DNA from 2 places in the Candidatus Clostridium stratigraminis genome. Region 2 is predicted to be linked to the other one. Evidence: a T-box and tRNA genes for the amino acid it is inferred to sense, from the RefSeq annotation. Region 2 holds a T-box; the other holds one or more tRNA genes.

Region 1 (19,402 bases), on a different contig from region 2:
TTATTATAAGAAGCATGGTAAGAGCCTTATCGATGTTTTAGAAGAAACCTATGAAGAATTGGGATACTATAGGGAGGCTCAAATTTCATTAGTTTTAGAGGGAATTGAGGGCAGCAGAAGAATAGGCAGAATGATGGAGGTTTATAGAATTGAGTATCCTACTGAAATAAAGGATACAAGTGTTGTAGAATATACTGACTATAAAATAGGTAAAAATATAAGCCTTGTTACTGGCGACGAATTAGAAGTTGATATTCCAGCTTCAAATGTTTTAAAATTCGTACTGGCAGATGGCTCTTGGTATTCTGTAAGGCCTTCGGGCACTGAACCAAAAATTAAGCTTTACCTATACTCTAAGGCTGATACGGAAAAAGCAGCAGAAGAGAAAATTACTGCAATGAAGGAAATAGTTCTAGGAAAACTAGAATCGGTTGAATAAAATAATTATGAGCCACGGGGAGGTTTTTCGTGGCTCGTCTTTTGTCATGAAACAGTAGGAATTTGCTTTATTATCTCTTAGCCATAAAAAATTCCTTAAGCAGCTTGCTGCACTCTGTGTTATACATCCAGTCTAATTGAATATTATAATTCAAATTTGGATTTTCTAATACATTTATTACGGATCCACAGGCCCCTGCTGTGGGATCAAAGGTACCGATATAGAGCCTATTTACTCTAGCTTGGGCTATGGCAGAGGCACACATAGCACAGGGTTCTAAGGTAACGTACATTTCACAGCTTGTAAGTCGCCACTTATTAAGAGACTCACAAGCTCTTTTTATTGCCAATATTTCCGCATGTGCTGTGGGGTCCTTTAATGTTTCTTTAAGATTATGTGCTCTTGCCACTATTTCATTATTCCTAACTATAACAGCGCCCACTGGAACTTCTTTAATATATAGAGCTTTTCTAGCCTCTTCTAATGCTTCATCCATAAAAAATTCTTTCATATTAAATACCACCATAACAAAGTTTAAATATAATTCCTATTCTTGCATAACCACCTTATTATTTCAAGATTACATTGAAATATATCTTATAATTGATCATTTAAAACCTCCAGAACATAGTTATTAGTCATAATTTTTAAATTTAAATATTATAAATATGTTAGTAATAATTATTAGGAGTTTTCTGTTTTATGGCTGTTAATGGCATTCAACCTGTTCCAATTAATCCAACTAATTTAGAGAGACATGAAATGTTAAAGAACTCTTTAAAAAAAGCAGGAAGGTCAGAGGACTTTAATAACATAATAGGGCTATTAAGCCCTCCTAAGGATATTTTAAATTATTGCCCGCCAGGTAAACTAAAAGGAGTAAAAATAGGAATTATAGGAGGAGGTCTTGCAGGACTTTCAAGTGCCTTTGAACTTAGAAAACTTGGCGCAGATATTACTATTTTTGATGCATTAACTGATAGAATCGGTGGAAGAGTTTATACCCACTATTTTGATAAGGAAAAAAAGTATTACGGAGAACTAGGACCCATAAGAATTCCAGTAGCCCATGAGACTACCTGGCATTATATAAATAAATTTAAGCTTAATACAATGCCCTTTATACAGGATAATCCAAATGCCTTTGTCTATGTTCATAATACAAGAATTAGAAATGACTCAGCAGGAAAAAATGTTACTGAAAAGCTTTATCCAAAGTATAACTTGACTGAGAGAGAAAAAAATATTTCCTGGCCTACTTTATATAATTATGCCATTAATGAACCACTAAATAGACTTCCTGAAAATATAAGAAAAGAAATTTTAAAAATACTTCCTAAATACTCTGTCCCCTATTCAGAGCTTATTAAAATGAGCTTTCGTCAAGTTTTTGAAATGCTGGGTTTAAGTGAAGATGCAATAAATTTAATTTCTAGTGTTGACTCACTTACAGGGTCATTTCTTTATATCAGCCATGCAGAATTATTGTCAGAAATGTACCCGCTTGATTTTTCAACCCTATACAGAGTTGACGGTGGAAATTCAAATCTTCCTTTATCCTTTTACAAGTCATTAACCTCTGCGCATCCTTCAGAATATGAAGATATACCAAATCACTTATTAGGAAAGGTTATAATTAAATCAGGCCACTATGTTAAAGGAATTTATAGGCAAGATAAAAATAAAGTTATTATTAAGTATAGAACTAGACAAATTTCTCAGGATTTAATAGAATCCTTTGATTATATAATCTGTGCCATTCCCTTTTCCACCTTAAGACTAGTAGATATCAAGCCTCTGTTTAGTAATAGAAAGATGCAGGCCATTAGAGAATTTAATTATGTAAATTCCCAAAGAACGCTGCTTTTATGTAATAAAAGATTTTGGGAAGAGGATACTGATTATGGAAGAATTAATGGTGGAGTTTCTAATACTGATTTACCAATTCAAAATGTAATTTATCCTTCTGATCATGCTTTATATGATGAAGCAAATAAATATTTATCTAAAGAGCCAGGTGTAATAGTGGCCTCCTACAATTTAAATTTAGATGCCGTAAGACTTGAAAATGCAAATAAGGAACGCAGAAAGGAAATTATAAAAGATCAAATTGAAGAGGTCCATGGTCTTCCAAAGGGGTATCTAGATCATATAGTTGAAAAATATAGGACTATAAATTGGAATAATGAACAGTGGTTTAGAGGAGCCTTTTCAATGACAATGCCAGGACAGAAATCTATTTTCTTACATGATATTTTAAAACCTGAATTTGATAATAAAGTATTTTTTGCAGGAGAGCATGCCTCTGCAACACATGCTTGGATGCAAGGTGCCTTATATAGTGGTAAATTGGCAGCAAATACTCTTGCATATAATAGTAATTTTCAAAAATAGCATAGTTAATAATCTCTTCAAAAGTTGAATTGTAACATACCCTTTACAGTAATTAAAAAAGAGGTTTTTGCAAAATATAATCTAACTACGGTAATTTTGCAATAACCCCTTTTTTATAGATAATACATTATTTCCTTACGGTCTCATTAAATAACCTTATAGTCTTTCAGAAGCTTTTCAATCTCAGTACCTTTTACTTTTTTCAGAGCTTCCTTTAGTGCAATTTTTGCTTTGAAGGGAAGCTCCTTATCTGTAAGCTTCTTTCCATCAGAAAGCTTAACTGTGGCATCTAAAAGTGAGCGCACATCGTATACGCTGCCCCAAACCTCAGGCACTCCACGATCAACATTAAGCAGGGTATAAACTGCCTCCATACCGGTACGAACAGAATACTCGGTAGTGAAAATAGTATCTCGAAGGGTCTCAGCGAATTGACCAATAAAGGCAAAGTTCACGCTTCCTTCTGGTACAACCTTCGGACGATCGCCCTCTCTTCGAGGCATGAAAAAGGCTGTGATATAAGGCATCATGCAGGGAACTGTGTTGGCACTGTTTTCTGCAAGTTCTTCAATCTGATCTACTGGAACACCTAAATGATACAGCCATTCCATGCAGATTTCCTTACCTGTGCATTCAAGCATGGTCTTCTTAACGAAGTTACCAGGCTTGTCACTAAACAGACCATATATCCACCCTACAAGCTGATCCTTTGGCTGTGCACGGAATTGAGGCTGACGGTTGAAGGTCCAGCTTAGAAGCCAGTTAGAGTCCATTGCTGTTACGATACCGCCTGTAACCACCTTACCGCTGAAAGGATCACGCTTGCAGATTTTCTTGATATAAGGAACAATACGCTGATCCAAAGTAGTTACTGTAGCAGACATCCAATTTGTTTTCTCGGGTGCAGTACAGAACTTGTCAGGACGTCCGAAAGATGGATCTTGCATAGCAATCTTGCACCACATATCCCAGCCGCTGCCGTCCTTGATTTCTGTATCCATCTGAGCCTGTTGATTCTGATTACCTAAAGAAGAATTCTCAGTACATCCTCCATTGGTTATGAACACAAGATCATCCTCAGTAAGATCAATGTTATTTTCTTCACCCTGGTGGAGACATATGATACGCTTAGCTATCTTTTTATCCGGTTGTATATCAAATTCAACATTGACAACTTTAGTATCGTAGTGAAATTGAACTCCATGATCCTTAAGGTATTTTACCATAGGTAAGATTAGTGACTCATACTGATTATATTTTGTGAATCGGAGTGCCTTGAAATCAGGTAAACCACCTACATGGTGTACGAAACGCTGCAGATACAGCTTCATTTCCAATGCAGAATGCCAGTTTTCAAAGGCAAACATAGTTCGCCAATACATCCAGAAGTTGGAGTTCAGCACTTCTTCACTGAAGATTTGGTCAATACGGACATCGTACAGTTTTTCATTAGGCATCATAAAGAGATGCATAATTTCCATTGAAGCCTTATCAGACAATCCAAATTTTCCATCTGTATGTGCATCCACTCCTTGCTTTACTGTGGCACGACAGAGTGAATAGTTTGGATCTGCCTTATTGAGCCAATAATACTCATCTAAAACACTGATTCCTTCTGTTTCAATTGATGGTATGGAACGCATTATATCCCACATGCACTCAAAATGATTATCCATTTCTCGGCCGCCTCGCATTACAAAACCGCGGTCGGCGTATTGATAGCCGTCACAGGATCCTCCAGGAATGGGGTCCTTCTCAAGTACATGAATGTGCTCACCTTTCATCTGCCCATCACGAACTAAAAAACATGCCGCAGACAGTGCTGCTAAACCAGATCCTATTAAGTAGGCAGACTTTTGATCAACACCTTCTGGCTTTAGTGGACGTGCGAATGCTTCATAATTACCACTTGAATAATACATACCCTTACCTCCATTAAATTATTTTTAGTTTCTGAATATAGAATACTGCTGCTTTAGTGCGGCCACAATAAACAAATTTGCCCCTATGATGAAACTTTCATCATAGGGGCAAATTTGTAAAAACTTTAATCAAATAAGCACTTTTGATTAATTTTTGTCTATACGGTACTTATTTAGGGCCTTTATGATATCTCCTTGTATCAATACACTCAGGCGATCAATAATGGACACAGGGTCCTCTTTCATTCCGTTTCGTATCCATTCCAGCATTATTCCCACAAAGGCAAACTTATAGAAATCGGCTATAAATTTTTTATCTTCCTCCCGTACGCTCATCTCTGCAGATTGCTCCTCTACAACACCTATCATAAGATCATATGTGAGCTTATATAAATAGATTTCAACTTGCTCACGGCTCATAGAATGATAAACATTTATAATAAAAGCTTTGTTTTGGAGCACAGCATTGAAAATTTGTAAAAAACCTTGCTGCCAAGTGTCATATGTTTTTTTACCACCAATGACTTTGGCTGCATTCTCCACGCAAACCCACTCTATTAAGTCATATATATCCTTAAAATGATAATAGAAAGTCATGCGATTGATCCCACAATCTGCTGCTATATCAGAAACCGTAACTTTATCTAGAGGTTTTTGCAAAAGAAGATTTTTTAAAGAGGCTTCAAGAGCCTTTTTTGTTGTCAGCGACATAATAATTACCTCTACTTCTAATATCTTAAATAGTCTCTAAACTTATATATTCTAATTAGTATAACATAATGACTTTGAAATATAAATTCAATATTATGACACTAAATAGTAAAAGAGCCATATAGGCTCATTTGTTTATCAAAAATATCCACATCGTTTTTTTATTTGTAATGACCTTTTTGTTAGATAACAATATAAGTCCTCATCAGCTTTTTTCTTGTATTTTTCCCTATCTCTTTTCTTATTTCTTTGATATTGAAGTGCAAGTAATTTGAACTCTTCTAAACTTAATGAATTTTCCAATATTATCACCTCAAGATTACTATAACACTATTATTGTTATTTTACATTAAGAAAATGTAAATTCTTATTTATCTTCTTACTAAATATCAAAATAAAATAGCAGTAGGTTTTAATAAAAACCTACTGCTACAGGATGGGGTAACTTTAATTGTTTAACTGCTACATTTATATATTAACTGTAATCTGTTACAAATTTATTACGATACTAAATATTAACTGTTAATTACTTTTAAACAATTTGCAAATAAAATGGTATGTAAAAAAGTGAGATACTACTTATGCATCTCACTTTTTTGGTGTGCGTAAAGGGATTCGAACCCCCGGCCTGCGGTTTAGGAAACCGTCGCTCTATCCTGCTGAGCTATACACACAGATTATTAATTTACCCTCATATTCTATTACATCTTTTTTTTATTGTCAATAGTATTAACTATATATTGGAAATATATTAACCTATATTAATCCTATATATTTTACACAATATAAATTTTAAGCAATAAATAAATTGAGTATGACTGGAGTTGTCTAAAATATATTTTTAAACAACCCCAGTCATTTTTTATTTTATGCCATATTAATATCTTGATTTGCCTCTCTGAACTTTTCTTGTGCTTTATCAGCATGACCTTTAAATAATACTGAAATTAACAAGAATGCTACCATTACGCCTAAAAGCACCGAAACATCCTTAGTAAATACAGCGTAATTAAGTCCAGCAATGACTTCCCTTAAGCCAGATACCGCATAGGTAAATGGCATGTATGGATTAATAACCTTGAAGAATTTTGGTACAATTTCCAATGGGAAAGTACCAGCGCAAGCTGTTAACTGAAGTATTAATAAAACTATAGATAGCAGTCTTCCAGCCATTCCTAAAAGGAATATTAAACTTTGCATTATAGCAATAAATACAAGTGATAATATAATATTAAATAAGAAATACAGCGGTACATTATTAGGTCTTAGGCCAAGCACTATAACTATTGCACTTGCAAGAACCGCTTGTATAATTCCAATATATCCGTAGGATAAATATTTTCCTAATACTATAGAGGCTGGACTTGCATTTATATCATCATCTACTTTGTCAGTAATAACAAAGAACATCAGTAGAGCTCCAACCCATAAAGATAACGGGATGAAATATGGAGCAAAGCCAGTTCCATAATTTTTAACTGGATCTATTGGACTTTCTTTAATTGTTAAAGGCTGTGACACAAACTCTGCCATTGTATTGCTGCTATTTATAAGATTCTTATTTATCTTATCAGAGCCATCCTTTAACTTATCCTTTAATTCCTTTGAGCCATCGTAAAGCTTAGAAACTCCATTATTAAGCTCCGGAATATTACTATTTAAAGTACTTAGTCCATCTCTTAATTGAGTTCCTCCCTCATTTAATTGTTTTGCACCAATTGAAAGCTCATTTGCACCAGCTGCTGCTGCGGTCATTCCTGACATTAGCTGAGCTGTGCCATTTTTTATTTGATTTATTCCTGTAAGCACGCTTGGCTGATCTTTTGAACCTACATTTACAGCATTATCTAATTGAGCTACGGCACTTACTAAGCTTGGGCTGGTACTGCTGCCAACGTTGACTCCATTATTAATTGCCGTTACTCCAGCAACTAAACTTGGATGCATAGCATCTGTTCCCACATTTACCTTTGTGTTCAATACGCCTATTGCTGCTCCCAAACCCTTCGTTGGATCAGAGTTTGTAATCCCATCATTTAAGGAATACATTGCATCAAAAAACGTAGGTGCCTTATTAATAGAAATGTAATTAGGTGCTGAAGGATTTGCACTTGTACTCATAGTTTGAACAAGACCTAATAGTATTTTGTTTGCATTTGCTGCATCACCATTAGCTGCAAGCACTTGAGCCTGTTTAACCATAGTTACTATTTGACTGTTATAAGCTGTATAAGCTCCACTCATTCCATTTACTAAGCTTGGATGAAATGGATCAGAGCTTGTATTTACCTTGGTATTTAAAAGAGCTACAGCTGAACTAAGGCCTTTAGTAGGATCACTATTTGTTATTCCATCATATAAAGACTTTACTCCAGTAGACAAGCTAATATTTTCTCTAGTATCTTTACTTACAGCTGAATTTAATTGAGTTAAGCCTGCACCAACCTGATATAAACCAGCTTGCAATTGATTAGCTCCCGTATCAAGTGATGCTGCACCATCCTTTGCTGCTGCTAAGCTTGAGGCTAAAGTATTTGTTCCATTTCCAAGCTGATTTAATCCGCTGCTTAAATCACTTGAGCCCTTGTACAGCTTACTTACACCATTTGTAAGGTGAGGAACCTTCTCATTAAGCTGCGATGTACCATCATATAAATCTTTGCTGCCATCAGCTGCTTTTTGCATGCCATCCTTTACCTCATAAAGATTATCAAAGGCTGCTTTTGTGTATTCATTAACTATATTTTTGGTTAGCTCAGATTTAATTTCTACTACTACCTTGCTGTTAACTTGAGCCGCAAGAAAGTTTCTTTTCTCATTTGCAACGTAGGAAATTTCTGATTGTTTTGGTGTACCATCTTTGGCGCTGAGCACATTTTTTGAGAAGTTTTCAGGAATTACAAACATTGCATAATATTTGCTTCCCTTAACGCCTGCTTCACCATCTTCTTTAGATACAAATTTCCAGCCTACACTCTTGTTATCTTTAAGGTTATCAACTAAGTCTTTTCCATAGTTTACATCCTTTCCATCTAAGGTACTCCCCTTATCGAGATTAACTACTGCTACAGGCAGATCAGCTAATTTGCTATAAGGATCCCAAAATGCATAGAGATAAAGTAAGCTGTATAAAAGAGGTACTATAATTATTGCGATTACAGATACTCTTAAGAATCTGTTTTTAAAAATACTAACAATATCTCTTTTTGCGATTCTAATGAAATTCATAGTATCATCCCTTCATTTTATACTGACTGTCCAGTATATACCGACTGGTCAGTTATAGTTATATCTCATTTTTTTATATATGTCAATAGGTTTTGTAAAATTATTAGATAATAAAAAAATAGAAGATAATAGGCCATATGGCCTATTGCATCTTCTATTTGAAAACTTATATAAAATAATTAAAGCTTGTAACTTTTAACAAATCATCTTAGCCTAATATAATTAATTAACTATAAATTTAAGATTGTATTCCATGAAGTATATAACCCATAACCTTTTCAGTAATAACATCGATATTGCTTTTACCGTCATTAATTAATTCATAGACTGCTGTTGAACAAAGTGTTCCAAAGAAGGTATAGGCCATAAAACTAGAGTCCTCTTTTTTAATAACACCATCTTCCATAGCCTGCTTTAAAAATATTTCTATTTTGCTTATATATTTCTTTATAAAATCTCTAAGTTCTAGCTGCCTTACTTCTTGCCCCCACAGCTGACTCATAACAACTTTAAAAAAATCTCTTTTCTCTGAAATCATTTTTAATTGAAGATTGCAAATTGACTTCAATTTATCCAAGGAGCTGCTTTCTTTTAAGGCAGCTTCATTTAATTCTTCACTTATTAACTCCATTCCTTCTGTAATAATATATTTAAATAACTCTTCTTTACTTTTAAAATGATAGTAGAGAGTACCCTTAGCCACCCCAGCATCTTGAGCAATATCATCCATGGTAGCACTATCATAGCCGCTTATAGAAAATATTCTAATAGCAGCTTCAAATATATCTCTTTTGGTTTTACTCATCATAATTAATCACTCCAAATTTGATTTTACTTAGTTATTATATTATTGACCAGTCAGTATTAATTTTGTTTGTTAAGATTAATTTTAGGTAATTTTCTATGACTTGTCAAACAATCTAGTTAAGAAATGTTTTTTGTGATAAAATAAAATACTATATAATAATAGAATGAAATTAAGTATATGACTTTGGAGAGGAATACCTATGATAAAATATTATAATCGAAAAAATAAAAGCTATGAAGTTGAAAAGATAGCCGGGGATAAATATTTAAATTGGATATATTCTTCCCCAATTGGAATGAAACTATTAGAATTGGTAGTAAAAAAGAAACTTTTTTCAAGTATCTATGGCTTATATGCAGATAGAAATTCCAGCAGAAAAAAAATAAACAGCTTTATAAGAGGATTTAACTTAGATCCTTCAAGCTTCGAAAAGGCTACTGAGGATTTTGCATCCTTTAATGACTTTTTCTATAGAAAACTAAAGAAGGAAGCACGACCTATTGATATGGATAGTAATGCTTTAATTTCCCTTGGAGATGGGAAGTTATTAGCCTATGAAAATATAGATTTAGAAAAATTAATTCAAGTTAAAGGCTTTACTTACAGTTTGAAAGAACTAATAAAAGATGATGAAACTGCTTTAAAATATGATGGTGGAACCTGTTTAATTTTAAGATTATGTCCTACTGATTATCACCGCTTTCATTTTGTAGACGGAGGAACATGCAGTAAGGAAGTTAAAATTAAAGGTGCCTATTACTCCGTGAGTCCAATAGCTCTAGATAAAGTACAAAAATTATTTTGTGAAAATAAAAGAGAATGGAGCATACTCCATTCTGATAACTTTAAAGAAATTTTATATATAGAAGTTGGTGCAACCTGTGTTGGTTCAATAATTCAAAGCTATGAACCTAATAAAAGGGTAGAAAAGGGGGAAGAAAAAGGATATTTTAAATTTGGCGGCTCTACAGTAATATTATTTTTTGAGCCAAACTTAATAAAAATTGATGATGAAATATTAAATCAAACAAGCTTAGGTTTTGAAACCTCCGTTCTTATGGGAGAAAAAATAGGGCAAAAACCTTAAACATCTGCTCTTCCCACTTTATCAATTTTCACTTTTACATTAACCTCTATTGGGGAACTGGTTATTACTTTATCCCAATCAGTTCCTGTGTTTCTTCCATATTTTGCAGCTGCTATTCTTCCAAGCTCCAAGCAATCTATCTTGTACTCACTTTTTATTTTCTGTAATTCCCTCTCACATTTTCCCTTAATTTTTTTTGCAAGTGCTTCTTCTATTTCTTTTTCAATTTCGGGGTGATTTATAATATCTTCGTATTTTTCATTTGCTGTTACATCGCCTATTATATTTAAGTTAATAATAAATCTATAATTGTTACCTTCCCTCAAACATTGTACCTTTCTTTTACTTTTTCCAAAAAAGTTTACATATTTCTCTCCAAAGTCTTCTGTAGTAATCATTCCAGTCACATTATTTTCTCTTAATAAATTTAGCTCCTTTGTTTCCTTTATATTAATAACCTTAACTAATCTTTCCTTTTGAAAAATAGCAAGGCCTGACATAATAATATTGCCATCCTTAGCTTCAATGTATGGAATTACTACATTCCTTCCTTCAGCATGAAGCCTCAGTGATATATCTATTAGTTTATAATTTTTAGAATAAAAATTATATTCTCGAGAACTCTTTATTAAGCCTTCAATAAAGTCTCCAGAACTTGGATAGCCCTCTATCTTCATTTTCATAATATCCTCAGCTTTTCCTTTGCATAAACAAAATAAAGACGTGTCATTAACTTGAGGATGATGTATCAATACATCTACTATTTCTTTTATTCCATGAGTACCCATAGTTTCACTAACTATATAAACCCTTTCAAAGCCAAGCAAGAATTTCTTGTCTATCCTTGTCTGTCTTGATTCTCTAGTTTGTGCAAGAGTTAAACCCTTAGATACGTGAGTTGTGGAGCTATTCATCTTCTCATCTATATTATAAATGGTTATTGGCACGCTATGAATGACAATTCCATCTATTGTCTCATCCAAATCATAACCAATGGCTGAGGCAACAGAAACCTTTTCTACCGGTACTCTATAAACTCCACTGAGGAAATATGCAATTAAAGCAATGATTACTAAGCTAACTAAAACATATCTATGAAATCTCATTTTTATTCACCTTCTTAAAATGAACAACTATGCCTAATAAAGTGAGATAGATTAAATTAAAATATATTATTAAAGGATTAAGTTTTTCTAATAAGTTCCTTCTGCTTATTTCATTACCATACTTTATTGCCAGAAAAAGTAAAAAGGGATATATGAAGAAACATACCTTTTGAACTCTAAATTTGAAAATAGAATTACTTATGCCATAACTAAAGCTATAATATTGATTTACAATTGTTTTAAATATCATTAAAGACCAAAAGAACATAAATATAAATCTAAAGCTGTTTATAAAAGGAAGGTTGACAGTTTCATTTACTACCATAACAGACCAAAATTCTTGTAATATTACATCTGGTCCCATATAGAATATGGTCATAAAGGTAATATAAGTGTATATAGCTGTAGTGACTAAGACTCCTCTAACAGCTCTTTTGGCTATCTCATTTTTTTCAGTAACATAAGGATATATGAAAAATATTATCTCTATGCCAGAGTAAGAAAATATGGCATCATTACTTGTCTTTAAAATGTTTTTTATTCCATATCCAAATATAGGAGAAATATTTAAAAAACTTCCATCTCTTAATACTAATAAAGGTACGAAAAGTAATACTATTAAAAAATAATAGGATATCTCACTTATTTTGCCAACTACCTTTAGCCCTTGAAATGTTCCATATAGCCCTAAAAGTAAAACTAGAGAAATTATCTTGGATGGAGTTAAGAAATCTACTATATAAACTCTGGAAATATTGGAAAAACCCGCTGAAACTGAAACAAGACCAACTAAAAACTGTATAGTAAATAAAAGAGACAGCAGGCTTCCTATAACTTTTCCAAAATATTTTATGTTTACCTTTAATATATCTTCATTAGGATATTTTTTAGAGAAGTATATGCCTAAGATTACAATATATAAGGGATACCATAGAGAAATAACTACAGAAACCCAACCATCTTGCTTTGCACCCTTCGCCATATAATTCGGAAGACTAAGCACACCCGTTCCTATCATAGTACCTATTAAAATATACATGAATTGATTAGCAGTAATATCATTTACTCCAACCTTTTTCATTCTTCTTTTTCCTCCATTTAACCCTAAAATCCTTTTGTCTTATATTATCTTTATGTGGAATCCCTTCACCTCTATTATTCATCTTCCACAGTGGACTTCTTAAAAATTTATCTTGAAATCCTGTATTCACAGTTAAATAAGGTACCCCAAAGCTATCTAAGGAAAGCAAATGTACTAACAAAATAAACCATCCGATTGTAATTCCAAACACTCCCAGTAAATCTGCTAAAATTAACATTGGGAATCTCAAAAATCTAAGGGCCAAGGACATTTCATAATTTACTATAACAAAGGTCGCCACTACGGATATCCCTATAACAAATAGGGTTGTTGGACTTACAAACTTTGACTTTGTAGCAGTATCACCAACAATAATACCTCCAACAACACTTAAGGTTTGCGCAATTTTGCTTGGTAATCTAAGTCCTCCCTCTCTTAAAAACTCCATTACTATTTCCATAAGTATTATTTCTAATAGTGGACTTAAGGCGATGCCTCTCCTTGATTCTATGATAGGTAAAATAAAATTTACTGGGATAAGTTCAGAATTAAACTTAATGAATACTAGATATAAGGGGCTAGCAGTAATAATTATAAATATGGCCAAAAACCTTATTAAACGTACAAAGTTGGCAACAATTGTCCTATCATAATAATCCTCTACAGCGTGAAAAAACTCTGTAAAAATGGCAGGCGCAGTCATTACATTCGGTGCACCTTCAATTAACAGACATACTCTCCCCTCCAATATATGAGAGCACGTCTTATCAACTCTTTCAGTTATGTTAACTTGAGGAAATATGGAATATGTGCTGTCTTCTGTATATTGCTCTATTATTCCTGCTGCATTAGTTCGATCAGCGTCTATTACTCTTATCCTTTCTTTTACTTCATTGACCACATTATCATCTGCTACATCTTTTAGATAAACAACTAAAACATCAGTTTGAGTCCTCTGACCTAAGGTAAATCTTTCAAAAACTAAATTCTTGTCCTTGATATATCTCCTTACCATGCTCATATTGGCTTCTAAATTTTCAACAAAGCTTTCTCTAGGGCCTCTAGAAGCACTTTCTATAAAGGGGTCGGTTATTTGTCTATACATGCCTCCTCTAGTATCAATAATGAGAAATTCCTTTACATTATTGATAAATATAACTGCATTTCCCCTTTTTATATTGATAATTGCTTCATTTAAATTGTTTTGAACATCGGTGTTACTCATAGCTATATATTTTTTTGATAAATAGCCAACTAGATCCGGTTTGCCACTTAAATTCTCATTAATAGATAATAACAAAGGATTTAAAACATCTCTGTCTATTATTGTCTTATCTGCAAGACCGTTAACATATATTAATATTGCCTCTACTGGAGTGCCTGTTCCCAAAAGTATATGTTTAATAACAATAGGACTTTTTTCTCCTATCTCTCCTTTTATTAATGCCATATAATTTTCAAGGCTGTATTTCACATCATATCCCATTATAATCACCCCAATACTTTATAATTATTAATTTAGTAATATGCATTTTGAGGTAATTTTAAACAAAAATCTCAAATACATATTAAATTGGGATGTAATTATAAAGACAGCAGAAAATTAAAATATTTTTTGCTGTCTTTGTTATATTTTATATCTTATAACTTGTGTAGAAATATAAATATTTTTAAAACTTTTAGTATCTTTTTAGCGTCTATTATTAAGAATGGCTGTAAAAATCCTATATATTTTATTATAGATTTGCTTGAAACTTCTTTTTAAAATTAAAGATTTTATTGATGAAAGGAGATTTTTATGTTAGATAATACGCAAAGTCATAGTTATATAGCTAGCTTAGATGGGCTTCGAGCCTTTGCAGTATTAGCTGTAGTAGCTTACCATTTTAGTTTCAGTTGGGCTGCAGGAGGATTTTTAGGTGTTGATATATTTTTTGTTATATCTGGTTATCTTATAACCTCAAATATTTTGACATCACAAGAACGGAATCATAATTTTAATTTACGTGAATTTTGGATTAAACGTATTCGAAGATTGCTGCCGGCTGTTTACGTAATGATAATAATCATTTTTGTATGGACATCACTATTACATCCCGAAATAGTGAACACACTAAAGGGAGATGCAGCTTCCTCTCTTGTTTATATAAGCAATTGGTGGTTTATTTTTCATAAACTCTCGTATTTCGACAGCTTTGGTTCACCTTCACCTTTAAAGAATCTATGGTCCTTAGCAATAGAGGAGCAATTTTATATTGTCTGGCCCATTGTACTGCTAGCAGGTAAAAAGATTTTTAAAAAGCGGTCAAAACTTACAGGTTTTGTTTTTATAATAACTATATGTTCCGCAATGTTAATGGCCCTAATGTATAAGCCTGGAGAGGATCCCAGCCGTGTCTATTATGGGACAGATACTCGTGCCTTTGAACTCCTAATAGGAGGCTTATTGGCAATTATTTGGCCAATTAACAAAGTATCCTCTAAAAAAACAACTATTAAACTAAGAAATACAATAAATATTGCAAGTATTATTACTCTTACTGTTTTTATTCTCAGTGTTATTTTCACTAATGAATATAAAACGTTTCTATATAGAGGAGGTATGCTGCTTATTAGTATAGATGCAGCTATACTAATAGCTTGTATTTCTCATCCTAGCTGCTATTTAGGCCGCTTACTTTCAAGAAAACCCTTAAGTTGGCTTGGTAAAAGATCCTATGGAATTTACCTTTGGCATTATCCTATTATTATTTTAAGTACTCCGGTATATGAATTAGGAAATCCAGTGTACTGGCGTGTAATTATACAGCTAGCTATTATATTTATTATTGCTGAGCTTTCATATAGCTTCATCGAAATGCCTATTAGAAAATATGGGTTTAAAAATATATTAATGAAGTACTTATCTATTAATATTTTTAAATTTGAAAAACCAGTTTTAGCTAGAAGAATTTCCGTTATTATCATACTACCTTTAGTACTAGCTTTATTTACCTCTTGTATCAAAAGTATTCAGAAGGATAAAGTACAGGCGGGAAAGAGTGAATCGTCTACAATGAAAATGGCTATAAATAATTCAAAGCAGACTTCTGAAATTGAAGATTCCAAGACAAGCTCTGCTGATAATCCTACAACAAGTTCTACAGATAACTCTAAGACAAGCTCTATTGACGAAAGTAAAGCAAGTTCTATGTCAAAGGATAAGACCTATAATAAAATGCTAGCTATTGGAGATTCTATTATGCTTGATATTGCTGCAGACTTAAACAAAAATCATACTAATCTCACAATTGATGCTAAGGTTGGCAGGCAATTAAATCAAGCAGTTGAATTAGCTCCTGCCTATGCTGCTTTTAATAATGCAGATAATGCAGTTATTATTGAACTTGGAACAAATGGTTATTTCACTGACAAACAGATAGATACTTTGCTTAATTCTTTCTCAAAAGCACATATTTATTTAATAAACACCCGAGTACCGCGCCCATGGGAAAAGGTAGTAAATGACGCTTTAAATAAAAAGTCTAAGGAAAATAATAATATTACATTGATTGATTGGTACTCCTTAGCAATAAATCATCCTGATTACTTTTCATCTGATTGTGTACATTTAAAGGCTAACGGTGTACAAGCCTTAGTATCCCTTATAGATCAAGTTATTATAAGTGGAAAATAATGTTGAAACATAAATTATAACATACTTTTAAATTAGTTACTTACTCAAAAATAATAAATATCCTCAGGTCAAGCCTGAGGTTTTTCTTTACTTGTTGTAGTAACCATCTGTTACTATGCCCAAAGGATGCACCTACAATCTACAAAAATATAAGACTTAGATCAATCTTATATTTTCAAGCTATTTCCCTTTAATTTAAGCCATTCCTTACATTTTAAATAATTTGGAAATACTTCTTTTACTAATGACCAAAATTCCTTAGAATGGTTTAAATGAATGAGATGACACAACTCATGCACTATCACATAATCCATTACTTCCATAGGAGCCATAATAAGCCTATAATTTAAGTTTATGTTACCTTTTGAAGAACAGCTGCCCCATCTGGACTTTTGATCTTTTATTGCAATTCTATTAGGGCTTACCTTAAGTATATTAGAATAAAAGTTTATCCTTTCTTTAAAAATTTCCCTTGCCTTCTCTACATACCATTTGATAAATAGCTCTCTAATATTTAAAAACTTATCTTCTTCAGTTAACTTTTCGGGAACATAGACATTAAAATTACTTTTATCAAATATTAATCTTAAAGAATTGTGTTTTACATTATGTATTATAACTCTATAGCTTCTTCCCAAAAACAATATACCTTCTCTAAAATCTGTCTTCATTTCAGCTTCTATTAATTTTATTTTTTCAGCAATCCAAGCTTCCTTATTATTTATTACCTCTCTTATTTTTTCATCATTTATAAAAAGCGGAGCATTTATAATAATTTCTGTTGGGCTTGAAATTTTGATACTGATAGTTTTACGATTTTTTCTTATTACTATAATATTTACTTCTTTATTTTCAATTGTTATTTTCATGGATTTATCGCTTTCTTTTTTTAAAGTGCTGCTCCAAATAGAAATTTTTACGAGCAAAACATATTTTACATAAATATTCTTTAAAGTTACCTCTCTATTATAATATAAATACCATAAAAGTTCATATATTTAGCATTAATGCACATCCTATTATTGAGGTGATAATTTATGGGTAAAAATAAACATCAACATAACAATAAAAAAATACACAAGTCTCTAGATGAGCATAAGGCAGCTAATGGTTACATTGACATTAACAATATGATATATGAAATGCATGGAGTACTTGAAACTGACCCTTATGCTGAAATTAGCAAAGCTCATAAATATTTATAGGAATCTTATAAATTAATTTGTAATTAAATCAAATTAAGTCATACATCAAAGTACAGGATTTAACCTATAATGATGTATGACTTTTTTCTAAGGTTAATTAATTAAGATATGTTATAAAACCTACTTTTAATTAAGGATATTCTTCAGGTTTCTAGACTTCTTTAAAGATATTCTCACTAAAATGATAATACTGAATACCTAAATTAGTTCTATCTAAAATATCTAATTAGTCTTATTACTTCTATTACAAGTATAAGTATAGCAAAAAACAAACAAATACCTCTTACATATAAGCCGCCATAATATTTTCTCCAAAACTCTCTATCTTTAGATTGAGGTTTAATATCTACTAGTAATTCTTCACTAGCCTTTATTTCCTCACTGCAGTTTAAAATAGAGTTATAAAGCTCTAGGCACTCATCACATTCTTGAAAGTGCTTCTCTATTATTTCTTTTGTATCGTTTGATACTTTGCCTTCTGCATAAAAAGGAAGCAAGTCTCTTATAAGAAAACACTTCATATGTTCTCACCTTCACTTTCAAAGAGGAGCTTAAACTGAATTCTTGCTCTATAGATAACTATCTTTACCTTAGATAAATTCCACCCAGAAAGCTCTGCAATCTCCGCGTAAGAAAATTCCATTACATCGCATAGAATTAAAGCATTTCGATACTCTTCCTTAAGCAAATTCAGTACTTTTCTTACCCTCTCTCTTCTTTCTCTCTTCTCCATAAAATCCTCTGGTATACCCTCTTTGGATAAAAAGTCCGATTCATTTATATTTTCCAGAGTGGTCATACCATATTTTGTCTCCCTCTTGTACCAGGTAACATATAAATTATGGGCTATAGTATAAAGCCAAGTTTTAACAGAGCAGTCTCCCCTGTAAGTAGATAAATTCTTGAAGGCTCTAAGAAAAACCTCCTGACAAAGCTCCTCTGAAATTTCTTTAATTCCAGTTTGATAGAATAAGTAAGTATAGATATAGGGTCTATACTTTTCATAAAGCTCTTCTATGTTTTGTAAAGCTTCCATCTAGTTCACCTAAGTACCAATCCAAACAGACATCCAAATGGCTATGAATACTATCAATCCCATTCCAATAGATACAATTAGCTTTGTCTTTTTAATTACATCTTTTGCCTCATCAAACATATCCTTTTGTACACTTGTATCAATAACTTTATCCTTTTCATCTTTCTCGTGATTTTTAGACCATTCACTACAGTGACTGCATTCTTTTACGTGCTCCTCCATCCAAGTCCTAGTCTCATCTTCAATTTCGCCCTGAAGAAAAGCTTCATATAAATCTTTAAAAATTGAACATTGGCTCTTACCCACTCTCATCTTTTTCACCTACCCATTAATAACTTACAGGCTCTACCATACCTGTATTTACATCTACTAAATAATATAGCTTTTCTGAACTCATAAATTGCACTACTCCAACTCTCCATTTAAGCTCTGTATTATTATAATCATCTGTTGTTAATATCAATGCAGCTTTCGCTGTATAAGTTTTTAAAGAATTGAACCTTTCCTCTACTAATTTAATAGCTTCTCTGCTATTTATTTTGAAGGCATTATTTGAATATTTACTATTATCAGGAACAATATCCTGCCTAAAATTAACTATTTCACCCTTGATGTTGACAAGTGTTTCAATTGTTATTTTTAACCCTGGAACTTTACCAATAAAGTTGTATTGACCATAGGCGTAGGATTTTCCAAGCTGTGTTTCTTT
Region 2 (14,587 bases):
ACTTCCCATAATTAATCCGAGAACTATAATAAGAACACCGCTGGTTTTAAGAATTTTCTTAGTATATCCCTTGCTTAATAATCCAGATAATGCACCAAAGGTAAGCATAAGAGGCACTGTTCCTATAGAAAACATAAACATTGAAAGAGCACCCTTTACAGCACTTCCTGTGCCAAGAGCAAAAAGCTGCATGGTCTGGAGTGGACCACAGGGCATAAGGCCATTTAAAAGACCAACGATAAAAGGAGAACCTTTTTTATTTTTAACCTTGCATACAGAATGAGGAAGATGTATTTGGAATTTTCTAAAGGCTTTGAAGCCAGCCATATTAAAGCCCATCATAATCATAAATACTCCAGCAAATATTTCCATACCTGCTTTTGCATGTATGGAAAGTGAAAGTACTGAACCCAGAACTCCAACTATTCCACCAAGTAAAGTGTAAGAAACAACTCTTCCAAGGTTATATGAAATAGCGGGCATTATTGCTTCAACCTTATTGGTTCCTTCTTTTGATAAACTCTGGGATAGCATTATACCGCCGCACATACCTACGCAATGTAGTGAAGTAAGTAAACCTACTACAAAAAGAACAGCATAGGAAGCATTGGTAAGCTTTGATTCCATATCAAAACCACTTGTCTTCAGCCCTAAGATCACCATTGCAGCAACTATAATAAGAACTCCCATGAATTTATAATCATTTGAACTCTTTGCGCTGTATCCGGCTTTTTGTATAGAAGCTTTTAAGGCTGCATTGCTGCAGAGTTTATCGTCATATTCTACTTCAACAAATTCTCCAGCATAACTAGCCTTTGCGTCAATTACTCCTTCCAATTTTTTGATAGCTCTTTCAACACGGTTTTCGCAAGATGTACAGGTCATTTCGTAGACTTTTATTTTCTCTTTTTTAACACTCATAAGTTTTCTCCTTTTAATGATTTTAAAGGTAAAGAAGTATTAATCCTTAAGCGATAATAAAAAATCAGCTGATATATAATAAGTAAGTACCATAAGGTTAAAGTTTAATACTGAATTTTTATTACAAATAAAAGTATACAAAAAAGTTGTGTTGATTTTATGAAGATAAGTTAGACTAGCTCATCTTGATTAAGAAAATGTTATTGTACTGATATATTAGGAAACTCAATAGTAAATGTGGTACCTTCATTAACTTTACTAGCTACATAGATTTTACCTCCATGCGCCTCAATAAAGGCTTTTGTTATTGTAAGACCAATGCCAGAACCTCCTGTGTTTTTATTTCGAGATAAATCGGTTCTATAGAAGCGTTCAAAGATATAAGGTATATCTTTTTCAGGTATGCCTATACCATTATCAATTACTTTAATTATAATATTTTGTTTATCTTTCATTAATATTACGTGAACTTTACCATTAGGTTTTAGGTATTTATAGGAATTTAAAAGCAGGTTATTCATAATTTGCTTGAATTTATCCTTATCTATTATTGCTATTATTGCTGGTTCTATATCACTTGTTAGTTCGTAGTTTTCTTTAAGGTAAAGAGGCTTATAGGTATCTAAAATTTTCGATAATTCATCTGATAAATCAATTTTGCTATTGTTTAAATTAATATTGGTTTGTTCCAGTTTTGCTAGGCTCTGAAGGTTATCTACCATTTTTGTCAGTCTTTCAATCTCTTCGTAAAAAGTCTCAAAACGTTCAGTAGTAGGCTCCCATATGCCGTCTATAAATGCTTCTACATGTGTTTTTAATGTAGTTAGCGGAGTTCTAAGTTCATGTGCCATATCTGCGGTTAATCTTTTTCTCAGCATTTCCTGACTATTCAAAGTTTCTGCTAAGTAGTTTATAGAATTAGAAAGTTCATGTATTTCTTTAGTAGTTGTATTTATATTTGCTCTTACTTTAAGGTCTCCAGTACTCATCTTATTTGCAGTTTCAGTTATTTTAGCAAGAGGTCTTGAAAGCTGTCTTGAAATAATTACGCTAATAATAAATCCGAAAAATAAAGCTGTAATTGCCGATAAAATAAAAGAGTGATTAAGGGTACTTAAAAAAGTAACCGAAGCAGAAGACAAATAGGAGGTTCCAAAGTAACCTATTATTATAGTTCCTATTTCTTTATTATTAACTATTAGTGGGAATTTATCTTCAGCATATTCTCCTATATTAATTCCAGAAAAGCCATTCATCATACCACTCATCATATTTCCCATCATGCTGCTGTGCTGTAAATATGAATTGCCGGAGGAATATAAGGTATTATTATTTAAATCGTTAACCTCTATATATAATTCTTGAAGCTCGGCATATCTTTGGATTTCGCCTGTATTTATACTTGAAGAATTTTGTTCAGTACTATATAATTCAGTAACAATTTTTACAGCATTACTAACTTTTGTTTTTTGCTGATCTACTAAGAATTTTTTAAATTCGTTTCCTACTGCATAATTTGATATAAAGCTTGCTAAAATAATTGATCCTAAAACTGCAGCAAGAAAGCCTAGGGATAATTTTTTCATCAAAGATAATTTCATTTTTTCTCCTTTCGTGGAAACACTGGGCAGCACTGACCTTAAGCCTCAGGTGAGTTTGAAATGAATTTATATCCAATTCCGTAAACTGTAATTATATATTTTGGATCCTTAGGATTATCTTCTATTTTTTGTCGTATATTTTTAATATATGTGTCAACTGTTCTATCAAAGCCTTCATAATCAATACCGAAGGCTTTTTCCACTAGTTGTTCTCTCGATAACAATTGACCTGGGTTAGTAAGTAATGATGTTAAAACTTTAAATTCATTTGTTGTTAAGTTTACCGTTTCACCTTTCTTTTTCACTTGCATCTTTTTAATATCTATTTCTAAATCACCATTATTAAAGATTAAAATATCAGCCATAGGGGCAGCATCTCTGTATGTTCTTCTAAGCAGGGCTCTAACTCTTACTACAAGCTCTCGTACACTGAAGGGTTTGGTTAAGTAGTCATCCGCACCTATAGATATTCCGTCTATTTTATTTTCTTCATCTGTTTTTGCAGTTAGCATAATTATAGGAACACTGGAGATAGCTCTAATTCTGGTGCATACTTCTTCCCCTGTCACTTTAGGAAGCATTAAATCTAAAACTATAAGTTGTATAGTTTCATTGTTAAATATTCGAATGGCAGCTTCTCCATCCATAGCTGTAACTACTTCAAATCCTTCTTTTTCAAGATAGGCTTTAACCACATTTAATATGTTTTGTTCGTCATCAACAACTAATATTTTAAATGGCTTATTCATATATTTCACCTCAAAACCTTTATAATGCAATTATAATTTATAGCTATAAAAAAAACTAGGGAGCTAGCTCTCTAGTTATTCTGTGAAAGAATTGTTTTTCGTCTTAAGTATTCTTCTTCGCTTATTTCACCTTTAGCGAATTTTTCATCAAGTATTCTCATACTAGCATTAGATTTATTAGAATACTTCTTATATAATTTAACAGCCAGTATTATTAGTCCGATAAATATTAATAATCTAAAACCCGCAGCTAAGAACATCCATCCATAACCTATGGAGCCTGAAGGACCAAAACCATATCCTCCAAATCTTCCAAAACCACCACAAAACATAATCAAATCCTCCTTATTTGTGATTAAATTAAATTATTTTCTATGTAATTATTATAATTATAAATTGTGAAGCAATTATGAAGAAATTAAGATTATTATTTTTAGCAAAATTATTATTTCTTTATAATCGCAGGGCACATGAACCTAGCTTCTAGCTCTAAAAAGGAAATTAAAGTTAACCTCAGCACTATAATGTTAATACTATGTAGTATAGCAATTAAGGGGGGTTACTTATGGTTAATGGTATACCAATTTATGTAAATCAAGATTTGGTGTTGGACTTGACAGCATTAATGTTTGGGGGATTTGAAGAAAGTAGAGATGTTAGGAATCGTGACATGATAGAATTTCACCTTAGAAAAAAGAATGAGGATAGAACTGTGGCAGAAGAAAGAGATGTTGTTATCAATAATCATCATTTAGGAAAATTTCATGGTGAAATAGAATTGTTAAAGGACGTTAATTCGACATTTATTTTTACGGATTTCTCTAGATTTAATAACGTTAGAGCAATGCTGCTTGAAAAGAATATGATTAATCAAATAATAGAGGAAGATATTTTGGATAGTAATATAAAGTGTTGTGAATATGTGGAATTTACTGCAAATATGACAACAACATCACTTTTGTCATCGATTAATACATTGATAGGGGTAATAGAGTCCTACGATATTAAAATGTTAGATAACTTAATGAGGATAAAGGTATCTGGTATAACTAATATAACATTTATATTAAATCAATTAAAATTTTTAAGTAGTTCTTTAAGTATGAATAATACTACCGATATAGTACTTAATACAAATTCTTCTAATATAGTATTAACTGTAGATTTAAATGATTTTTCAAATAAAAATGCTTACGTATATGATTTGGCACATTCAGAATTAAGGGTTCTGGGAAAGGTTTCAAGAATTGTAGATGAAAATAATTATTTTGATTTACTAAGAAAAACGGCTACAAGCGATTACTATAATAGATTTCTGGAATCTTTAGCCCCTTACTTAGAGGTACTAAATATTAATGGGATATTGGTGCCAGATAAATTTACTACGAAGGTAAATGGACCAGGGCTTAACGTTATACCTATTGCCATATATGTTTAAAGGACCAGTAAGCTGGTTCTTTTTGGTGCCTAGGAAACCTCTGAATTTCTATTGTGATATAATAATTATACACAATATGCATTCAGGAGGCTTTCAATTATGATGGGGAAGAAAAGAGGCCAGATAGATGGCTTCATCAAATAAATGCATAGAAACTGTTTGCTACATTACTTTTGCATTAAGTTATTTTTTTATCACATACTATAAGGAAGTCTATTAAGAGGATGTGTTAAGTTGGTAACTGAAAATAAACATAAAACAACAAATAAATTAATTAATGAGAAATCACCATATTTACTTCAACATGCCCATAACCCAGTAGATTGGTACCCTTGGGGAGAAGAAGCGTTTTCTAGGGCGGTCTCAGAGGATAAACCTATATTTCTGAGCATTGGTTACAGTACTTGTCATTGGTGTCATGTAATGGAAAGGGAATCCTTTGAAGATGGCGAAGTTGCAGAAGTTTTGAACAAATATTTTATTTCAATAAAAGTAGATAAGGAAGAAAGACCTGACATTGACAGTATATATATGTCAGTATGTCAGACTTTAACTGGAAGCGGCGGCTGGCCTATGTCAATCATTATGACTTCAGATAAGAAGCCTTTCTATGCTGGTACATACTTTCCTAAAACAAGTAAGTACGGTCGACCAGGGCTTATGGATGTTTTATATTCTGTAGAGGAGGCATGGAGAACTAGAAAAGATGATTTAATTAACTCCAGTAAAACTATTGTTGATGCTGTTGCTAAATCAGAATATATAAAGAATAAAGAAAAGCTTAGCGAAGATACTCTTAAGAAGTGCTATAGAGAACTAAGAAGTAGTTTCGATCCTTCATTTGGTGGTTTTGGAGATTCACCCAAGTTCCCAATTCCTCATAATCTTTTATATTTACTTAGATACAACTACATTTTTGGCGAAAAGGAGTCGCTTGAAATAGTAGAGAGAACCTTAGAAAGTATGTATAAGGGTGGTATATTTGACCATATTGGCTTTGGCTTTTCAAGATACTCAGTGGATAGAAAATGGCTAGTGCCACATTTTGAAAAGATGCTTTATGATAATGCACTTCTTGCTATGGCTTATATGGAAACTTTTAATGCTACAAAAAAGGAATTTTATAAAGAAGCAGCGGAAAAAATATTTACCTATATTCTAAGAGATATGACTTCCCCAGAAGGTGGATTTTTTTCTGCAGAAGATGCAGATTCGGAGGGGATTGAAGGAAAATTCTATTTGTGGGATAAGAATGAAGTAATTAATATATTAGGATATGAGGATGGAAATCTTTTTTGTAAGTATTATAATATTACCTTAGACGGTAATTTTGAAAAGAAAAATATACCTAATTTGATTTACATGGACTTGCATGATATTGAAAATGATAAAATATTGAAAAACAAACTTGAAAATCTAAGAGCCAAATTGTTTGAAGAAAGAGAAAAAAGGATTCATCCGCATAAAGATGATAAAATACTAACTTCTTGGAATGGGCTTTTGATTGCAGCACTTTCTTATGGAGGAAGGGTTATAAAAAATAATAACTATATAGAAGCGGCTATAAAAGCAGTTAAATTTATATTTAAAAACTCAGTAAGGGAAGATGGTCGGCTTCTGGCTAGATATAGAGATGGAGAAGCAGCATATTTAGGATATCTAGAGGATTATGCATTTTTAATTTGGGGACTTATTGAACTATATGAAAGCACGTTTGAAACTGAATATTTAAGTAAGGCATTAGAACTTAATAGTGAAATGTTAAGGCTATTTTCAGATGAGAAGGGCGGATTCTTCTTATACGGTGTTGATTCAGAAGAATTAATTATAAGGCCTAAGGAAATCTATGATGGTGCGCTGCCATCTGGAAATTCTGTAGCAGCTTATAATCTTATAAGACTAGCTAGAATTACTGGGGACAGCACATTAGAAGAAGAAGCACAAAAGGTGTTTGATATTTTTGCTGGAACTATTACAAACAATCCAAGCAGTTATTCATTAGCTCTTATAGCTTTTATGTTTAATTTTAAAGATACAATGGAAATTATCATAGCCGGGGATAAGATCGGATTTGAAACCCAAAAGTATATTAATATTATTAATGAAAAATATTTACCCTTTTCTACCTTGTTATTAAATGATGAAATGGAGAAATCATTAGAAATATTTAGATCTTTAGAAGATAGAAAAATGCTTGATAATAAGACTACAGTTTATATCTGTCAAAATTTTACCTGCGGCATACCTATAAATGATGAACATGAGCTAAGTGATGTACTTTATAGGAATACTTAATATTGCATATTGACAGTATTAATTAATAATAATATAATATAGTGTAAATATTTATAATTAAATTCAGTGATGAGAAGAGTACTTTTTTTAGATTTCTTAAAGAGAGCAGGGCAATGGTGGAAGCCATGTAGAATATAAAAAAGGAAGAGAGCCTCTAAGAAGCTGCCTGAAGTTTAATTTATGTGTAGGGCGAGCCGTTGATTGCGTTAAAATTTCGAGTGGATATAAATTGTTTATATCAACTAGAGTGGTACCGCGGAAATGTCATACCCGTCTCTATATTTTTAGAGACGGGTTTTTTACATACAAAAATAAGAATGGAGAGGATTTTATGGACTACAAGAAATTAGTGGCAGAGAAAATAAAAGAGCAGGTTGATTTAGAACTAAGTACAATAGAAAAATTAATAGAGCTTCCCCCAAGACCTGATATGGGTGATTATGCTTTTCCATGTTTTCAACTTTCAAAAACAATGAGAAAAGCTCCTCATATGATTGCAGAGGAACTTAAGAATAAAATAGGTAAAGAGGGCTTTGAAAAGATAGACTGTCAAGGACCTTATTTAAATTTCTTTATGGATAAAGCTGCCTTTGTAAAGCAGATAATTGGAGAGGTACTTAAAGAAGATGAAGATTACGGTTCTTCAAAAATTGGGGAAGGGAAAAATGTAATTGTAGAATATTCATCACCTAATATAGCTAAGAATTTTCATATTGGACATCTTAGTACTACCGTTATAGGGAATTCCTTATATAGAATTCTAAATTTTGAAGGCTACAATTCAATTGGAATAAATCATCTAGGAGATTGGGGAACTCAATATGGAAGACTAATTACAGCTTATCATAGATGGGTTGATGAAGAAGCACTTCATGCTAATGCTATTCGTGAACTTGAAAGACTTTATGTTAAGTTCTATGAAGAAGCTGAAAAGGATCCGTCTTTAGAAGATATGGCAAGAAAGCATTTTAAAAATCTTGAAGATGGCTGTGAGGAAGAAGTTCATTTATGGAATGTATTTAAAGAACTAAGTTTAAAAGAATTTAATAGAGTTTATGAAATGTTAAATGTTCATTTTGACTCTTATGCTGGTGAAAGCTTTTACAGCGACAAAATGGATGCAGTTGTAGATGAGCTTCAGGAAAAGGGGCTATTAGTAGAAAGCAATGGTGCTAAGGTAGTTATGCTAGATAAATATAACATGCCGCCATGTATTATTAAAAAGTCTGACGGGGCAACTATTTATGCTACAAGAGATTTAGCCGCAGCCATGTATAGGAAGAAAACCTATGACTTTTATAAAAATATCTATGTAGTAGGAAGCTCACAGTCACTACATTTTAAGCAGGTATTTACTACCCTTAAACTAATGGGATATGATTGGGCTGATGATTGTAAACATGTTGGTTTTGGACTAGTTAAATTCTCAGAAGGTAAATTTTCCACTAGAAGCGGAAATGCAATATATTTAGAAGAATTGCTTAATGAATCAGTAGTAAAGGCCCTTGAAGTTATAAATGAGAAAAATCCAAATTTAGAAAACAAAGAAGAAGTTGCAAAGAAAATTGGTATAGGTTCAATTATATTTACTTATTTAAAGAACAACAAGGAGAAGGACATTATATTTGATTGGAAGGAAATGCTTAACTTTGAAGGCGAAACGGGTCCTTATGTACAATACACTTATGCTAGAGGCAGGAGTATTTTGAGAAAAGCTGTAGATATAACTGCTGAGGCAGATTACAGCAAAATGACTTCTACTGAAGAATTTGAATTAGTAAAAGAAATTTCAAGATTACAGGATGCTATACTATTGGCAATTGATAAACTTGAGCCTTCAATTATAACAAGACATGTTATTGAAATTGCTAAAGCCTTTAATAAATTTTATAATTCTCACAGTATCTTAAATGCAGCAGATGCTGGACTCAAAAAAGCAAGATTAAATTTAGTTGAAGCTACCTGTCAAGTAATTAAAAATGGTTTATGGTTAATTGGACTTGATGTAGTTGAAAAGATGTAATATAAGCTCCATAGAGTAAAACTAATAACTCTATGGAGTTTCCTATTTAAAAATGTGCTATTTTAGTATATAATCTTTTTGTAGCTTAAGAAAGTAATTGGAGGAAGTAATGTATATTAGAGAGTACACCGATAACATAAAGATTGAAGCAGATATTATTGAAAAATATAATATGCATAATATTGCATATTTTGATATTGAAACAACGGGATTTGAAAAGGATAAGGACTATATCATACTTATATCCTTAGGATATTACAATGATGAAGGAAAGTTTAATATTAAACAGTATTTCGCTGAAGAACTTATTGATGAAGCAGAAATTTTATATGCCTTCGCTAAGGATATAGTTAAGTTTAATAGATGGTGTTCCTATAATGGGGTAGCTTTTGATGAGCCATTCATAGCTAGGAGAATGGGAAAAAATAATATTCACTGCAGCCTTCCAAATGAACATATAGACTTATATAGAATAATTAGACCTTATTACAAACAATTAGGTATGGAAAGGTGCAACCTTAAAACTGTAGAAAAATATTTAGGGGTTAATAGGGAAGATCAAATAGATGGCGGAATGAGTGTGGAACTATATTATCAATATTTAGAAACTAAAGAAGACGAGTTAAAAGATATTATAATGCTGCACAATTATGAAGATGTATTAAATTTACCTTTGATCTTTAAAATTATTTATAAGGTTGAAAATAATACCTCTATAATTAGAGAAGACAGCATAACTGAGAAACAGCTTAAGTTTTTAAAAAGCCTAATTAAAAAGAATAATATTGAAGTATCTTTTGAAGTAGAAAGAGTATCAAAAAAAGCAGCATCTAAAATCATAGACGCCATTTTAAAAGGCAATATAAATAGCAGAGAAATAAGTAATATGGTAAGCAGCAGCTATTAAAAGAAAAAAGTAGATAAATTTATCTACTTTTTTTCTTTATGCATCATATATTTTGGACAGCTCTTAGAACAGCTACCGCAGTTACATTCTCCTGAGGTGCTCTTTTTTAAGTTCTTATAGAATATGAAAACAGCTATAGCTATTACTAGCACTGTAAAAATTATTTCAACTGTCATAAGATCACTCTCCCATAAATATTATTTCTTTAGTAATTTATTTAATAAATAGATTTATATTAATTTAATAATAATATTTCCAAGATTATAAACAAGAAAAGATACTATCCAAGCTAATACCAGCTGGTAAGTTACAGAAAATGCTGCCATTTTACCGCCATATTCTTTTTTCATAGTTGCTATTAAAGATATACATGGTGTATAAAGTAGAACAAAAACTAAAAAGCTATAAGCTGAAAGTGGTGTAAACACAGTTGGTAATACTGAAGATAAATTACTGCCATATATTACACCCATGGTTCCAACAACAACTTCTTTAGCCATAATACCTGCAATTAATGCCACGGAATTTTGCCAGGAGGCAAAGCCTAAAGGTATGAATATAGGACTTACTGCCCTGCCGATATAAGACAAAAAGCTATTATTAATATCTGTGAAACCAGTAAAGTTAAAATTAGATAGAAGCCATACAATTATAGAGATTGAAAAAATAATTGTTCCGGCTTTCTTTAAAAAGCCTTTACCTTTTTCCCATGTATGCATTATTAAGCCTTTTGCTTCTGGAAGCTTGTATTCAGGGAGCTCTATTATAAATGGCTCGTCGTCCTTTTTAAATATGGTATTTTTAAATAATATTCCTATTATAAAGGCTATTATTACCCCTAATGCATAAAGGGATGCAACCACAAGGGATTCACGACCCTTAAAGAAGGCTGCAGCAAAAACCAAGTAAACAGGTAATCTTGCGTTACAAGACATAAGTGGTACAAGTAGTGCTGCAAGTTTTCTATCCTTTTCGCTTTCGAGTGTTCTAGCAGACATTACACCTGGCACTGAACAACCAAAACCTATAATTAGTGGTATAAATGCCTTACCTGAAAGCCCCATCTTTCTTATTATTCTATCCATAATAAAAGCTACTCTTGCCATGTAACCACTGTCTTCTAAAAAGGAAATACAAAAGAATAGTAACATAATAACAGGAAGAAATACTATTACTGAACCTACACCACCGATTATTCCGTCAATAATTAATGACTTAAACCAGCTGCTGCTGCCTTTTAAGAGAGCATCCACAGTTGGGACAAAATAACCATTTAATAAGGTTTGCAAAAAATCCGCTAAAGGCTTTCCGGCCCAGGTAAATGTAACTTGAAATATAAAAAATAAAATAATTGCTAAAATAGGATAAGCTAAATATTTGTTTATTAATACTTTATCGATTTTTTCAGTAGTAGTAAGCCCCACCATGTTTCTATTACTAATGCAGTCCCTCAATACATTTTCTATATATGAATAGGTTTCCTTTTCGTTTTGAAATTGATAATTATTATCAATAGGAAGACTTAAAAAATCAGAACTTTTTAGAAGTTCCTTCAACTTATTTATGCCTTTTCCTTTAGAAGCTATAATTGGTATAATTGTAACACCGAGTCCTTCTGCTAGTTTGTCAAAATCAATATCAATTCCTTTAGCTTCAGCAGCGTCAAGCATATTTAAAACTAAAACAATAGGTATGTTAAATTCTTTAAGCTGCATTGTAAGGTACAAGTTTCTATTTAAGCTAGAGGCATCAACTATGTTTATGATTAAATTTACATTTCCAGTTTGTAAAAATTCCTTAGAAACCTTTTCTTCATTTGAGTAGGTGTCCATTGCATATATTCCAGGTAAGTCCACAATCTTAATGTCCTTCTCTAAATAACCCTCTTTTTTTTCTACTGTGACACCAGCCCAATTTCCTACATGTTGATTTGAACCAGTTAGATAATTAAATAGAGTGGTTTTACCTACATTTGGGTTTCCAAGTAATGCTGCAATTTTCATAGGTCAGCCTCCTTTATTTTATGCTTGTTATTACAATGTTTCTTGCATCCTTCTTTCTAATAGCTAAGTCAAACCCTCTGAAATTTATTAATATGGGATCCCCAAGGGGAGCTGCAGCCTTTACTAATACTTCCGTCCCTTCAATTGCTCCTAAAGCAAGTAATCTTTTTGCTAGTTTCTCGTCACCAATAATATTGCTTACATAAGCTTTCTCACCAGGTCTTAGATCGTAAATGCTCATTATTACCACCTCGTACTGAAAATCATTCTCAAATAAATAATAACATGCTGTAGTCCTACTGTCAATAGTTTTGTTTGATTAGTCAATTAAAAATAATTGTTTTGCAGAAGCTGGATTTTTATTACTATAAATAACTATTATAATTGTTTAAAAATTTACAAGATTAAAACTAAACTGTGAATTTAATTTAATTTAATATGTCATAAGTAAAATTAATAAGTAATTATTATCAATTGGCATAGAAAAACAAAGAAAATAATACAGAATATTCAACTGTTATAATTTAATTTATAAAAATGGCTTAAAAACAAATTAATTGACTATTGATACAGACAAAAATATACTATATAATAGTGAGTGTAAAAAGAGAAAGCAAGGAGTGAAGTTTATGTTTAAACAATGGGAAGGCTTTAAAGAAGGAACATGGATGAATGAAATAGATGTCAGAAATTTCATTCAACAAAATTATACAGCATATAATGGGGATAAAAATTTCTTAGCAGGAATTACAGATAAAACAAAAAAGATTTGGGATGAGTGCAGCAAACTTATCTTAGAAGAAACAAAAAAAGGAATCTTAGATGTTGATACTGAAAATGTATCAGGTATAGATACCTTTGCACCAGGATACATTGATAAAGAAAATGAAGTTATAGTTGGACTACAAACAGATGCTCCACTAAAGAGAATTACAAATCCATGGGGCGGAATTAGAATGGCAGAGCAATCCCTTGAATCCTATGGATACAAGATTAGTGATGAAATGCATGAAACATTTACAAAATATAGAAAGACTCATAATCAAGGAGTATTTGATGCTTATACAGAAGAAATAAGAGCTGCCAGATCAGCTGCTGTCCTTACTGGTCTTCCAGATGCTTATGGTAGAGGAAGAATAATAGGCGACTATAGAAGAATAGCTCTATACGGTATGGATTTCTTAATTGAAGAAAAGAAAAAAGATCTTAAGAATCTTAAAGGCGATATGCTCGACGAATTAGTAAGATTAAGAGAAGAAGTTAATGAGCAAATAAGAGCTTTAGGAAAAATAAAGAACATGGCAGCTTCTTATGGTATTGATATATCACAGCCAGCTACTAATGCAAAGGAAGCGGTACAAGCAGTATACTTTGGATATCTTGCAGCAATAAAAGAAAATAACGGTGCTGCAATGTCACTTGGGAGAACAAGTACATTCTTAGATATATACATTGAAAGAGACTTACAAGCAGGTTTTATAACTGAAGCAGAAGCACAAGAAATTATTGATCAATTTATAATCAAATTAAGACTTGCTAGACATTTAAGAACACCAGAATATAACGATTTATTTGCTGGAGATCCTACTTGGGTTACTGAATCAATCGGTGGCGTTGGTGAAGATGGACGACCATTAGTAACTAAGAACTCATACAGATATTTACACACACTAATCAACCTAGGAACAGCTCCAGAACCAAACATGACAGTACTTTGGTCACAAAACTTACCAGAGAACTTTAAGAAATTCTGTGCTGAAATGTCTATATTAACTGACTCTATTCAATATGAAAATGACGACGTTATGAGACCTATATATGGAGATGACTATGCAATTGCTTGCTGTGTATCTGCAATGAAGGTTGGAAAGCAGATGCAATTCTTCGGAGCAAGATGCAACCTAGCTAAATCATTACTTCTAGCTATTAACGGTGGAGTAGATGAAAAGAAAGGCATTGTTGTTGTTCCAGGAATTGAACCAATAACAGATGAAGTATTAGATTATGATAAGGTATTAGCTAACTACTTCAAAGTATTAGAATATGTAAGCAAAGTTTACGTTGATGCAATGAATATAATTCACTTCATGCATGATAAATATGCTTATGAAGCATCACAAATGGCATTACATGATACAAAGGTTGGTAGGCTAATGGCATTTGGTATAGCAGGATTCTCAGTTGCTGCAGATTCCTTAAGCGCTATAAAATACGCTAAAGTTAAGCCTATAAGAGAAAATGGAATAACTGTTGACTTTGAAGTTGAAGGAGAATTCCCTAAGTACGGAAATGACGATGACAGAGTTGATAGCATTGCTGTAGCCTTAGCTGAAAGATTCTCAAATGAACTTAAGAAACACCCGCTTTATAGAGATGCTCAGCATACATTATCAGTTTTAACTATAACTTCAAACGTTGTTTACGGTAAGAAGACAGGTTCCACACCTGATGGAAGAAAAGCGGGAGAAGCATTTGCACCAGGAGCTAACCCAATGCATGGCAGAGATTTAGAAGGAGCTCTTGCATCACTTAATTCAGTAGCTAAGGTTCCATATTCATGCTGCCAGGACGGGGTATCCAATACATTCTCCATACTTCCAGACGCATTAGGTAAGGATTCAGAATCTAGAGTCAACAACCTAGTAGCTGT

What was found. A T-box is a leader RNA that pairs with one kind of tRNA and senses whether it is charged. The one in region 2 lies ahead of argS (arginine--tRNA ligase), so its partner is inferred to be a tRNA-Arg.
Region 1: it has a tRNA-Arg gene. The T-box ahead of argS (arginine--tRNA ligase) is inferred to sense a tRNA for this amino acid. The anticodon was not compared.

Annotation. Positions count from the first base shown of each region.
Region 1 is NZ_JBJHZZ010000016.1:25,616-45,017, forward strand. Features, by position in the region: gene ACJDUG_RS15540 (phospho-sugar mutase) at 1-439, shown strand, start outside; gene ACJDUG_RS15545 (nucleoside deaminase) at 510-950, opposite strand; gene ACJDUG_RS15550 (flavin monoamine oxidase family protein) at 1,142-2,833, shown strand; gene ACJDUG_RS15555 (oleate hydratase) at 2,980-4,755, opposite strand; gene ACJDUG_RS15560 (TetR/AcrR family transcriptional regulator) at 4,903-5,466, opposite strand; tRNA gene ACJDUG_RS15565 (tRNA-Arg) at 6,064-6,140, opposite strand; gene ACJDUG_RS15570 (YhgE/Pip family protein) at 6,334-8,694, opposite strand; gene ACJDUG_RS15575 (TetR/AcrR family transcriptional regulator) at 8,933-9,499, opposite strand; gene ACJDUG_RS15580 (phosphatidylserine decarboxylase) at 9,702-10,589, shown strand; gene ACJDUG_RS15585 (Ger(x)C family spore germination protein) at 10,586-11,695, opposite strand; gene ACJDUG_RS15590 (GerAB/ArcD/ProY family transporter) at 11,682-12,776, opposite strand; gene ACJDUG_RS15595 (spore germination protein) at 12,754-14,262, opposite strand; gene ACJDUG_RS15600 (acyltransferase family protein) at 14,575-16,452, shown strand; gene ACJDUG_RS15605 (M48 family metallopeptidase) at 16,620-17,321, opposite strand; gene ACJDUG_RS15610 (hypothetical protein) at 17,490-17,657, shown strand; gene ACJDUG_RS15615 (zf-HC2 domain-containing protein) at 17,867-18,178, opposite strand; gene ACJDUG_RS15620 (RNA polymerase sigma factor) at 18,175-18,693, opposite strand; gene ACJDUG_RS15625 (zf-HC2 domain-containing protein) at 18,703-19,005, opposite strand; gene ACJDUG_RS15630 (hypothetical protein) at 19,022-19,402, opposite strand, start outside.
Region 2 is NZ_JBJHZZ010000010.1:1,043-15,629, forward strand. Features, by position in the region: gene ACJDUG_RS12845 (urease accessory protein UreH domain-containing protein) at 1-921, opposite strand, end outside; gene ACJDUG_RS12850 (sensor histidine kinase) at 1,122-2,522, opposite strand; gene ACJDUG_RS12855 (response regulator transcription factor) at 2,561-3,271, opposite strand; gene ACJDUG_RS12860 (SHOCT domain-containing protein) at 3,343-3,603, opposite strand; gene ACJDUG_RS12865 (DUF6414 family protein) at 3,837-4,709, shown strand; gene ACJDUG_RS12870 (thioredoxin domain-containing protein) at 4,944-7,004, shown strand; T-box leader at 7,062-7,285, shown strand; gene argS (arginine--tRNA ligase) at 7,336-9,027, shown strand; gene ACJDUG_RS12880 (ribonuclease H-like domain-containing protein) at 9,137-9,934, shown strand; gene ACJDUG_RS12885 (FeoB-associated Cys-rich membrane protein) at 9,958-10,110, opposite strand; gene feoB (ferrous iron transport protein B) at 10,165-11,937, opposite strand; gene ACJDUG_RS12895 (FeoA family protein) at 11,951-12,178, opposite strand; gene pflB (formate C-acetyltransferase) at 12,567-14,587, shown strand, end outside.